DNA from 2 places in the Pseudoalteromonas sp. R3 genome. Region 1 is predicted to be linked to the other one. Evidence: riboswitches for the same ligand, from Rfam matches in the RefSeq annotation. Region 1 holds a riboswitch; the other holds the start of a gene.
What was found. A riboswitch is a leader RNA that binds a small molecule or an ion and turns the genes downstream of it on or off. The one in region 1 is predicted to bind lysine.

Region 2: it holds a riboswitch for lysine, as region 1 does, so the genes downstream of both, dapA (4-hydroxy-tetrahydrodipicolinate synthase) here and lysC (lysine-sensitive aspartokinase 3) in region 1, are expected to answer to the same signal.

Annotation. Positions count from the first base shown of each region.
Region 1 is NZ_CP034835.1:2,631,502-2,637,265, forward strand. It holds gene lysC (lysine-sensitive aspartokinase 3) at 1-1,028, opposite strand, end outside; lysine riboswitch at 1,113-1,286, opposite strand; gene nhaD (sodium:proton antiporter NhaD) at 1,404-2,651, opposite strand; gene ELR70_RS16460 (hypothetical protein) at 2,809-4,065, shown strand; gene ELR70_RS16465 (hypothetical protein) at 4,074-4,625, shown strand; gene ELR70_RS16470 (ATPase) at 4,622-5,764, shown strand, end outside.
Region 2 is NZ_CP034835.1:4,120,935-4,126,698, forward strand. It holds gene ELR70_RS23175 (TraB/GumN family protein) at 1-318, shown strand, start outside; gene ELR70_RS23180 (hypothetical protein) at 415-1,029, shown strand; gene ELR70_RS23185 (response regulator) at 1,013-2,767, opposite strand; lysine riboswitch at 2,941-3,117, shown strand; gene dapA (4-hydroxy-tetrahydrodipicolinate synthase) at 3,231-4,127, shown strand; gene ELR70_RS23195 (2,3,4,5-tetrahydropyridine-2,6-dicarboxylate N-succinyltransferase) at 4,138-4,878, shown strand; gene ELR70_RS23200 (PLP-dependent decarboxylase) at 4,878-5,764, shown strand, end outside.

The sequences.
Region 1 (5,764 bases):
GTAACCAGGTCAACCGAGATATTGTGTGCACTTAAAATAGTGAAGATGCGTGCCAGAAAACCACTGGCTAACAGCATTTCGGGGCTTTTCAGGGTTAGTAAGATTTGATTTTTACGCTGAGTTACCGCGCGAATACCCGGCTCAGAACGGTTATTCTTTTCAATCCAGGTGCCACCGGCATGGGGATCTCTGCTCGAGCCAACAAATACCGAAATACCACTGCGACTGGCTGGCAAGATAGTCGCGGGGTGCAGCACTTTAGCACCAAAGGTCGCCATTTCAGCAGCTTCATCGAAACTCAGCCGGGCAATCGGCCGTGCTTTATGGCAAAGACGCGGATCTGTGCTGAAGATACCCACAACATCAGTCCAGATATGCACGCTTTGCGCAGCAATAGCCTCGGCAAGTAGCGCCGCACTATAATCTGAGCCGCCCCGCCCTAATGTGGTAGTTTGGCCCTGATTGTCACTACCAATAAAGCCCTGAGTCACCACCACCTGCTCTGCCAGTAGCGGCGTCAGATGGGCCGAGGCTGCGTCACGCGTTGCAGCCACATCGGGTACAGCTTTACCAAACTGGCGGTCGGTTTTCAGCACCTGACGTACATCAAAACGGCTACTGGCAACGCCTAAATTTCTGAGTACCTGAGTGAATAGGTAAGAAGAAAATCGCTCTCCGAAGCTCAGCATCTCGTCACATTGTTGCGCGTCCAGTGCGGGTAATTGAGCCAGCGCATAAAAAGCGTCTTTTGTCTCGTTAAAACCCACTTCCAGATCTGGATCGAGTGTCAGACATGCCAGTATGTCCTGCTGGATCTCCATCACAGACTGAAACAGCGACTCGCGCTCAGCCGCATCGACTTTTTGATGCGTCAGAGTCACCAGGTGATTCGTCACACCAGCGCTGGCACTGACGACGACCACACGGACATCGGGGTTGTCATGGATAATTGCGGCGCATCGCTGCATGGCTTCGAAGTTTGCAACACTGGTGCCGCCAAATTTAGCAACGACATACTGGGAATTCATTTTATCTCCTTGGGATCACACGCGGCGATCAACATCAATAAGGAGAACTTGGCAATAGGATGGACTAACCATAAAGAAATGACCTCTGCCAGAAGCTCTCCACCTGAAAACGGTGACAGTCCCGAGGATTCAACCTCCAGGACCGAAAAATCATGCCGACGTAGCATGGTTTTCCTCGGCGAGTACCTCCCTCACTGATGGTCACGGGTTATCGTCACCTCACATCAGCTACCTAAGCATCGCGCCTCTTCTGCTTATCTTGCCGGGAATTAACTGAATCCAGGCAAAATAAAAGCCCGCATTTTGAGCGGGCTTGAAAAAGGTATCTTTTAGACGTCTAGGTGTCAAGTATAAAATTGACTCTGTCATCAAAGATTAAATAAATTGTCCCATAAAGAAAGCACCGGCATAACCTGCCGTGTAGGCAATTAACAAATACAGGCTCATTCTTAAGTAACTCGTAAAGGTTAAAGCTTTTACTTTACTCATTGCTATGATCCCTGCCGCCGAGCCGATGATCAGCATAGAGCCGCCCACACCCGTCGCATAGGTAAAGGTCAGCCATTGCTGTGGACTCATTACGATGTCAGCTTTGAGCAAAGCGGCCGTCAGCGGCACGTTATCAACCGCGGCACTCATCAGGCCGACCAGATAGCTAGCGTACTGAGGGTCTATGAATTCATATAATTGAGTAAACATATTCAGGACACCCACCTCTTTTAGCGCCCCAACCAGCAGAAGTACACCCACAAAAAACAGCAAGGTGTCGTACTCAATTTCACGAATATAATCGATGATCTTTTTATTGACGTCTTTCTTGCGCATCAAGAACTGCGCCATCAAAAACATCACAGACAAGCCACACAAGAAAGTCAGCATCGGCGGGACCTGATATTGCACGCTCAGATACAGCGTGGTGAGTACGGTCGTCATAAAGATCACCGCGATCGTGATGTCTGTTTTCTCTATTCTGCGTAGTGCTTGCTTTTCGAATACCAGCTGATCTTTCATTCCCATAGACAGCATGGTTGCCAGCAAGAGTACGCTGACAATGGAAGGCGCCACCAGCAATAACAAGTCAGGGATCGTTACCTTACCAGCGAGGAATATCATCAGTGTGGTCACATCACCGGTGATCAAAGACACGCCGCCCGAGTTAACACTAAAGATGATCAATGTGGCATACTTGATAAGCTTCTTCGGATCGAGTTTCAACGACATCACCACCGCCAGCGAGATAAGTGTTGCAGTAATATTGTCAGAAATCGAAGAAAACAAGAAAGCGAAGCCACCCACCAGAAACATCATTTTGCGTTCACTGATCTGCGTTGGCATCACCCGATGGACAATGTTTTGAATAAAACCTTTGGAGTTCAGATAGGCAACAAAGGTCATCGCAGCCATCAGGAATAACCATAAGGTGGCGATTTCAAGAATGTTGTGATCGAGTTGATGTTGTATAGTTTCTGAGCTTTCGCCATGAAGTGGGGAGATAAATAGGATAATCCAACATAAAGTGCCAAAAAAAAGGGTCGTTTTGGCCTTGTTTACATGGATAATATCCTCTATAACGATAAGCACAAATGCGACCGCTATCAGGGTTAGGATAATGGGCGTGACCATATGCGTAAACAACCTGTAATTAAAAGTAAAAATTGTGAAGGGTAACGTAATCGGCGCGGAGTCTATCACTTAGCCGCATTCTGTGCCACGAGTAGTTACACATTATGACAATTTTCTTACCTGATACCGTCACAAAATTGATACACACTGGAAAGCTATGATCCCAGCCAAAAAAGTATTAAATACGCTGAATGAACACTGGGGCGTCCTGGAGCTGCTTTTTAAACGCTTTAAGATGGCCGATTTCAGCCTCAAAGATGTGCAAAACATCATCAAACTAAAAAATCCCAACTGGTCAAGTGAGCGTATCTATAAAGAAACCAATCGCTTGCTCAACCAGGAAGTTATTATTCCTCTGGCCAAATCGTCACAGCTCGAGATTAACCGTGCAGTGGCCGACTTTGCCAGCTTTTTGTTACAAGAAGAGCATCTTGGGCTAGCAGAAGAAATCACAGTATTAGTCAAAGATCTGCAACGTCTGGGTGAACGCTTAGCTCAGGCAGGTGATGAGGGCGACCACAGTGAGCTGCGCCGCTTCAGTCGCATTATGGATGAGCGGGTGCGTAAAATCGTCAAGCTCTATCATCATAATGAAAGCGCCATCATGAACCTGGTCGAGCAGGCAAAGTCCGATCAGGGCAACTTGTCTTTGCAAAAACGCTACCGGGCCGTGATTGAGGCATTTGACGAATACATCGAACCTATGCTGGAAATGGTGGATATTCATGGCCCCTTTCAGGCCTGCTTCACCACCATTGAGCATCAGATCAGTGAACAAATTGCGCAAATTGAGCAACTGGGCCGGGGCGCTCAGGACAAACGTATGCTTGAGCAACTGCGTACTCGGATCCTCGATATGCACTTAATCGGCCGCGAAAGTTTAGGTAAAAGCGCCGATATGTTGATGCCACTGCGTGAAGAGCTCAGACGCAACACGCTTATTACACGTCAGGCGGCCAAAGTGCTGGGCCTGATCCGTAAAAATGGCGTTGATCGTATGCTTGCGCCGGTACAGCCGCATTTTGTCTCAGACATTCAGCGTTTCAGCCTCGGCCAGCAGCGCCATATGGTGGCTTATATGGCCAGCCTCAGCGAGTTTGAACACGAAGAATATCAGCTACCCGATCAACAGGATGTGCCCGCTTATCAGAGCCCCAACATTCCCGATTATTCGGATGTGCGTAAATCGTTTAAAGGGTCGGGCAAAAAGCGCACCGCCCTGCTTGGCTTCCTGAGCGAGCAATACCCAGCACTGGAAGCCGATGAAATGCTGTTCCTGTACCAAAAACTAATCAGCGATCCTGAACTGGACATCGCCCAGGATGAGCAACAGCAAACGATGCAAATCGCTAACACCCGCATTCGACTTTATCCGTTCAGTGCAGCGGATAAGCAACCAGATAACCACAATTAGTAATCACCATGACACAGATTAATCTAGACGAACTCAGCCAGTTACAGGCGATCAATAAGAAATTGGTCAGTGGCTACCATATCAGCGAACAGGACACCACACAGTGGCAGGAGCTGGATCAGCATATCGAATCTTACCAGGCACTGTTCAGCGCCCTTGGCCACGACCTGCAACACGACAGCCGCGGCTTTTATTATCTGGCCAGCGACGAAAGCACCCCCAACATGGGTAAGATCTCCCGGGCCATCGCACTGACCGTATTTATCCTGATCGAGCATTTTGCCAACCAGGGTAAAGATCCTTTGCGCGCCCTGTTTGACGAAGTATTAGACCTGGAGCTGATGCAGACTCTGGTGCAGCTTAACAAGCACCTGTTTGATCAGCTGGAGATTTTCTCAGGCTCAGATCTGCGTAAAGACGTGTGTCTGCGTATGGTTCGCCTGGGTCTGGCGCGTGAAGTAGAGCAAGGCTTTTCGCTGCTGGCGCCGGTTTATCGTTATATCGATGCACTGATGGAAGTAAACGAAGACAATTACGACACACTTGAGGATGAAGTATGAACAAGCTGTATGGTCTCAGTAAACTGGCCCTGCTCAACACCGCCGGTTATGCCAAGTGTGTGATCCCACTCGATAAAAGTGCCTCTATCTGTGCGCCTAACAACACAGGTAAAAGTTCGGTGATCAATGCGCTTCAATTCCCGCTTATTAATGATTTACGCCTGACCGAGTGGGATGGTCACGATCTGGAAGAAACGCGAAAGTTCTACTTTTCGAGCGATCAGTCTTATATCTTGCTTGAAGCCAACCTGCCCCATGGCGACGTGGTGATAGGCGTTGCGGGTTTAGGTAAAATTGCCGGCTATGCCCACCAGTTCTTTTGCTACAACGGCAAACTCAACCTGGATGACTTTACCCATGGTAAAAGCATCATCAAATACACCAAACTGTTCAATCACTTGCAGGAAAAAGGCTTTAGCCCGGTTGAGTTAAAGGCCGCGGAGCTGAATGCATTATTGACTGGCGGTGCAACGCCATACGATGGTGACATCAACCTCAAGATGATCCCACTGAATAATGTTCAAGATGCCGCAGTATATAAAGAGATCTTCCGTCGTATCCTGAACCTGCACAAACTAGGCGCCCACGACGTAAAACGCTTTATGCTCAAGGTGTTTGAACGGCATATGTCTAACTCTAAAGTCGACTTCTATGAAGTCTGGCGTCGTGCGTTTGATAAAGTAAACCGCTCTCGCCGTGAGCTGAACGCACTGGAGTCTATGCAAGAACCTATTGCTGCGCTGGAGCAAATGATCGAAGGCGAAGCAACGCTCAAGGGCAAGCTTGCCGCTTATGCACCTAAGCTCGACAAAGCCATTGTGGAGTTTGATGAGTATCAGCAGAGCCAAATTGGCGAGCTTAATGATCAGCTTGAAAACATCGAGCAGGAAAAGCGCGACTTTGAAGAAAAGCAACAGCTGTATGTGCAGCAGTCTCGTGATATTGAACGTAAGCAAACTCAGATTGAGCAATGGTTTACCGACTATCACGCACTCAAATCCGAATTTGAGCTGACCAATCATGCCACGCTGAAAACCAACCTGACGCTACTGAAAAAAGAGTACGAACAGCTGTCGTTCTCGATTAACAGTGCGCAGGGCCAGAGTCTGCATACCCTGGACTACCGGATTGGCGAAACA
Region 2 (5,764 bases), 1.5 Mb from region 1:
GACGCCATGATAGTCGACACACTCAAGCAGGTTAAAGACTTTGACCGCTACTTCACCAAGATGCTCTCGGCATGGAAAAAAGGCGACTATCAACAGCTTAATGAGTTTTATGATATGAGTTTTGATAACACTCAGTACGGCCAACAGGCAGAGCAAGTCATGCTTATTCAGCGTAACAATGCCTGGGTGCAAACACTCACACCCAAGCTCGTCAACAACGCCCACTTTATTGCTGTCGGTGCACTACACTTGCCCCAGGAACATGGCTTGATCAGTCAATTCCAAAACCTGGGTTTCAAGGTGCAACGCATCTATTAACCATCTGAAAAGCGACTTTTTTGAGTCGCTTTTAAACCTTTGGGCTTTCATGTGCGTCACACAGATATCAATACGACACCAACAAAGGACAACAGGATGAGAAGCAATCTGATCACTGCCGCACTACTGGTACTGAGCGCAACAACTCAGGCTAATGAAACACGCACGTTAACCCATTCCTTCGACATAGCTGACAGCTCAGAGCTGGAAATTCAATTTCCGATAGGCAAGCTGAAAACGGTGAGTCATTCAGGTAAAACGATCGATGTAACCATTGAACTGGAGCCCGCTGAACACGATATAGACTGGTTGCCAGACGCATTGGCTGACGTACAGTTAGACAGCCGCCGCGAGGGAGATGACCTGAACCTGAGCATCAATAATAAGTATGTAAAACAAAGCTGGATAGTTAAAGTCCCAGACTCAATGGAACTCGATATTGAGATTGACGTAGGTAACGTCAAACTCCTCGGTTTACGCAATGACGCAGATGTTGAAATTGGCGTTGGCAATGTCAATATTGAGACTGCGGCTGGCGATTTTCGTCGGGTACGCTTCGATGCCGGCGTAGGGAAAACGCGCTTATCTGACATGCCAGGAGAGGTTGATACCGAGCGCAACATGGTAGGTGAAACGCTGCGTTATCGCGGTAAAGGCGAGCACAGCATTGATGTTGAAGTCGGTGTTGGCAACATCACTTTGCGCCGTTAGCAGACAAGATTTTAATCAGAGCCCGCTCCAGGGCATCTTGCTCCACTGGCTTAAACAAATAATCGGTCGCGCCCAGCTGCATGGCCGATTTAATTGCCTGCTCAGAGGTATTGGCCGTCAGCACCAGAATAGGAGTCGACAGTGCCAGCGTCTGACGAATTTCTTTTATTGCTTTAAACCCATCCATGATCGGCATATTCAGATCCATCAGAATGACATCGAAAGACTGATGAGCCAGTACCTCAATTGCTTGTCCACCGTGGCTGGCATGGATACTGGTTAACTCCAGACTCTCAAGCATTTTTTCGATGATTTTTGCATTAAGCAGGTTATCCTCGACCAGTAACACTTTACAGCGGGTAATGCCGAGTGCCTGATCCGGTTCAGGCAGTCGCTTCAGCGGCACGCTCAATGACGCTTTAGTGCCATGAGGCTGGCGAGCGACAAACGTCAACTCGCCAGACATAATTGCCAAAATCAAATTGCAACGCGCCAGTCCCAGCTGTAAGCCCTGAAAGTGATGTCTGTCCAAGTTATTTTCTGTTGGGGGCGCATTCACATGTGCCATATTAAAGCCGGGACCACTGTCTTCTACTTCGCAATAAAAGCGCCAACCCGACTCGTCTTCATCTGGATTAGGCAGCTCAACCCAGGCAGACAAACTCACGATTCCCTGCTCAGTAAATTTTACCGCGTTATCGAGCAACTGCCCGATAACCCAGCTCAAACGTTCGTGATCACACTCAAAAATTTTCTCGGTATGACTACTAAAATGGTAGCTAAAATCTAAGCCTTTTTCTTTGGCGAGCAGACGATAAGTGGCGATGGACTGACCCAGCGTATCCGTTAAGCGCGCCGGATGAAAATTGAGTTCAGGTTGCTGTTCATCAGACAATCTATTGTAGTCTTCCACTGAAGCAATCAGGGCCTTCAGCTGCTGTGCCGCTTTATTAGCCTGTGCCAGATAGCCCTCTCGCTGAGACTCCTGATACAAATGCAAATATCCCAGCACTGCCTGCAAAGGCGTGCGTAATTCATGGCTGGCGCGGGCCAAAAACATCGCCCGGCTTTGATTAGCATGTTCTGCTTTCAGACGCGTTTGCTGTAAACGCTCAATTGCGCTGGCAATACTGCGCTCCATCGGAAAAAATATCCATTTGATCTCAGCAATTAGCAACGCCAGCCCTACCAGCCACATCAGTAATTGCAGATTCCTCAGTTTTTCAATTTTCTGATTCGCTGACTGTTCGAACAACAGCACAGCATGATCTAAATCTTGTAGCAGTAATTGAGAGCGGGTATGGATCTCCTGGATCTGGTCCGGGCTAGGTTGCTCAGCGGTGTTTGAGAGCAAAGATAAATACTGATTTAACTGGTTGTTCAAATCCCCGGGCTGCTCAAAATACCAGGCAGACAGTTCGGCGTTCAGATGCACAAAATCCTCGCCATCACGCATAGTCAAAAAGTCGTGGTTACTTTGTAGCAGCTGCAACGCGTTGCTCAAAGCCTGAAGGTCAGCAGCAACATTGCGCTCACGCATAATGATCACATATTCCAAATGCAACGCCGCTTTTTGCGATAGCATGCGCTGCATACCAGCAACATTGATCACTCTGGCAGCCTGCTTTTGCTGGTCCAGTAAATACAGGGTCAGGCCGGTTGTCATGGTCAGCAACAGCAACATAATAACCAGCGCCACCAGGTATTTCAGGCGATAGCGTGTAACCAGATTGTTCAAATCATCCCTCCACTTGCCAGTCGATTCGTCCAGACTCCTGACTCATTCCCAGTTTAGATTAAATTTCAAACTTTTGCCGACGGCGACTTGACACCCAGACGGCCAAAATGTTTCAATGCGCCCGTACCCTATTTTATCCAGACGGCCATACATACAAGATGTATGGGTGTCTTAGGGCTGGAAGAGGTGCGTTATTCAGGTATTTGAGTGGAGGAGAGCAAACTCCCGAGAAACTCAAAGAGGGGAATTAACGCCGAGAAGTATTGTGTTTTGCTTACACTGTGCTTCGGGCGACTGGGCTGAATCCCAGCGACTGTCACCAACACATTTGGTGGAGAGCTTCTGGTCTTAGAAACAATATGGCCAGCGGCCTATTCTTTTTAAGTCCATTGCTCTTCGAATTTTAAACGGTTCGGAGCGGGACACTTCCCTGACTACCGGGCCAGCAAGAAGTTCGGTAGAGATGAAATCACACACTTTGCAACCTGAACAGTTATCTGACTACCCGTTATGGACGGCTTTAGTTACGCCTTTTGATGCGTACGATCAGGTCGATTACCACAGCTTAGAGCAACTCGTTGCGCAGCAAGTCGAAGCAAACAATGGCATCTTGCTGTTGGGAAGCACCGGTGAGGGATTAGCCCTGACCCTTGCTGAACAACGAAAAATCGTTGAGTTTGTTTGTGCGTTGGAGCCACAGGTACCCATTATGGTTGCAGTTGGCGGCATCAACCTGTCAGCCCAGCTAGAGTGGGTTGAGTTTTGCAATACACAAAACATTGATGCCCTGCTACTGGGCTCCCCACTCTATGCCAAGCCCGGCGTAGTTGGCCAGACTCAGTGGTTCGATGCGCTACTGTGCGCCACTTCACTGCCATGTATGTTATACAACGTTCCTGGTCGCAGTGCCGTTGCCATTGCCCCTGAAGTGCTGACTAATCTGGCACATCATGACAATTTGTGGGCACTCAAAGAAGCCAGCGGTGACATTGCCACGTTTGAATCCTTCCGCCGTGCGCTGCCAAAACTGGCAATTTACAGCGGTGACGATGCATTGCTTCCCTACTTTGCTCAGGCAGGTGCTGTCGGCCTGGTGTCGGTGGCATCCAACGCCTGGCCAGCTCAAACCGCCGAGTTTGTACGCCGCGCACTCAGTGGCACCAGTCCAAACCTGTTTACCACTTGGGCCGACGCCATCAGCAGCCTGTTTGCCGTTGCTAACCCCATCCCGGTAAAAGCACTCATGCACCTGCAAGGTAATCTGGCAACGCCTCACCTCAGGCCGCCACTGACGCACCTGGAACTAACCAATAATGCGGCTCTGAGCGCCGCCAACGAACAGATTTTATCCTGGAATTAAGAGAATCCCTATGACCTGGTCAACACTTTTAGATAATTTAGAAAATGGCTCACAACGTGCGGCAAGCCAAGATGAGCATGGTAACTGGCATGCTAACGTCGAAGTAAAAGAAGGTATTCTGGCAGCATTTCGTGCCGGTCAAAATACAGAATATCCAGGCGGTTTTGTAGACAAAGACAACTTGGCACCGCGTGGTTTCTCAGCCGATGATGCGGTACGTATGGTTCCTGGTGGCAGTAGTGTGCGCCGCGGCGCTTATGTTGCGCCTGGCACCATTATCATGCCGCCAGCTTATGTCAATATCGGCGCTTACATAGACAGCGGCACTATGGTCGACAGTCATGCATTGGTTGGCTCCTGTGCTCAGATAGGTAAGAACGTTCACCTTAGTGCCGCAGTGCAGATCGGTGGCGTGCTAGAGCCTGTCGGTGCCAGCCCGGTTGTAGTGGAAGACGACGCCTTCATCGGTGCAGGATGCGTACTGGTTGAAGGCGTAGTCGTGAAGCAAGGTGCAGTGTTGGCACCTGGTGTTCGTCTGTCTGCCAGTATTCCGGTTTACGACTGCGTTAATGAGCGTACACTAGACAAGGGCGAAGCCATTCCCCCGTTTGCCATTGTTATCCCTGGCTCGCGTCCGGCTTCCAGTGACTGGGCCAAAGCCCAGGGGCTGAGCATGTCCTGTGCTTTGATAGTCAAATATCGTGACGAACAAAGTGACGCATCATTAGAGCTCGAAGAGGTGCTTCGCTAATGTTAGCCTTGAGTACGCCTTTGCGCGAGCAACTTAATACGCTGTGCACAGAGCAAAACAATTGTGACCTGGCAACGCCCTTTTTTGTCTATGATCTCGATGCGCTGCACGCCCATGTAAGCCGCCTTACCACCCAGGATGTGGTAAAACTCTGGTACGCGGTCAAAGCCAACCCGCTTTCCAGTGTGCTTAACACACTAGACAAAGCCGGGTTCAACTTTGACGTTGCCAGTCGCGGAGAGCTAACACAAGTGCTATCACAGGACATCGCAGCTGAGCGCGTACTCAACACCGGGCCGGCCAAGTCGCCAGCCCAGATCCAACATTTCCTGCAGGCAGGCGTAACAACTTTTGTGGCTGAAAGCCTGAATCAGGTGCGCTGGTTGAATGAAGCCGCAGAACAACATCAAAAAACTCTGACTGTGCTGCTGCGCGTTCAGCTGCGTTGGCCAGCAGGCGACAAAAATCCGCTTGGTGGCGACAGCCTGACGCCCTTCGGCCTGGGATGTGAGCAGTGGCAACAGCTTACTTTAAGCGAGTATCCAGCGCTGGACTTCGCCGGCCTGCATATTTTCCAATGGGGTAATATGCTGGATGCCGCCAAACTAGCCAGCCTCTGGCAACAAATGGTGCCACCTCTGGTTAGCCTGAGTGCACAACTCGGCATGTCACTGAGGATCCTTGATCTGGGTGGTGGATTGGGTGTCCCATATGACCCCACTCATCAACCCCTCGACTGGGATCAGGTTATCGATAATCTGGCCAGGATCAAAGCGGATGCAGGTGTCGAAGAGCTGTGGATGGAGCTGGGTCGCTACGCCGTGGCGCACTGTGGTTATTATCTCAACCCAGTAGTTGAGCAAAAGATCAACTATGGCGAGCATCA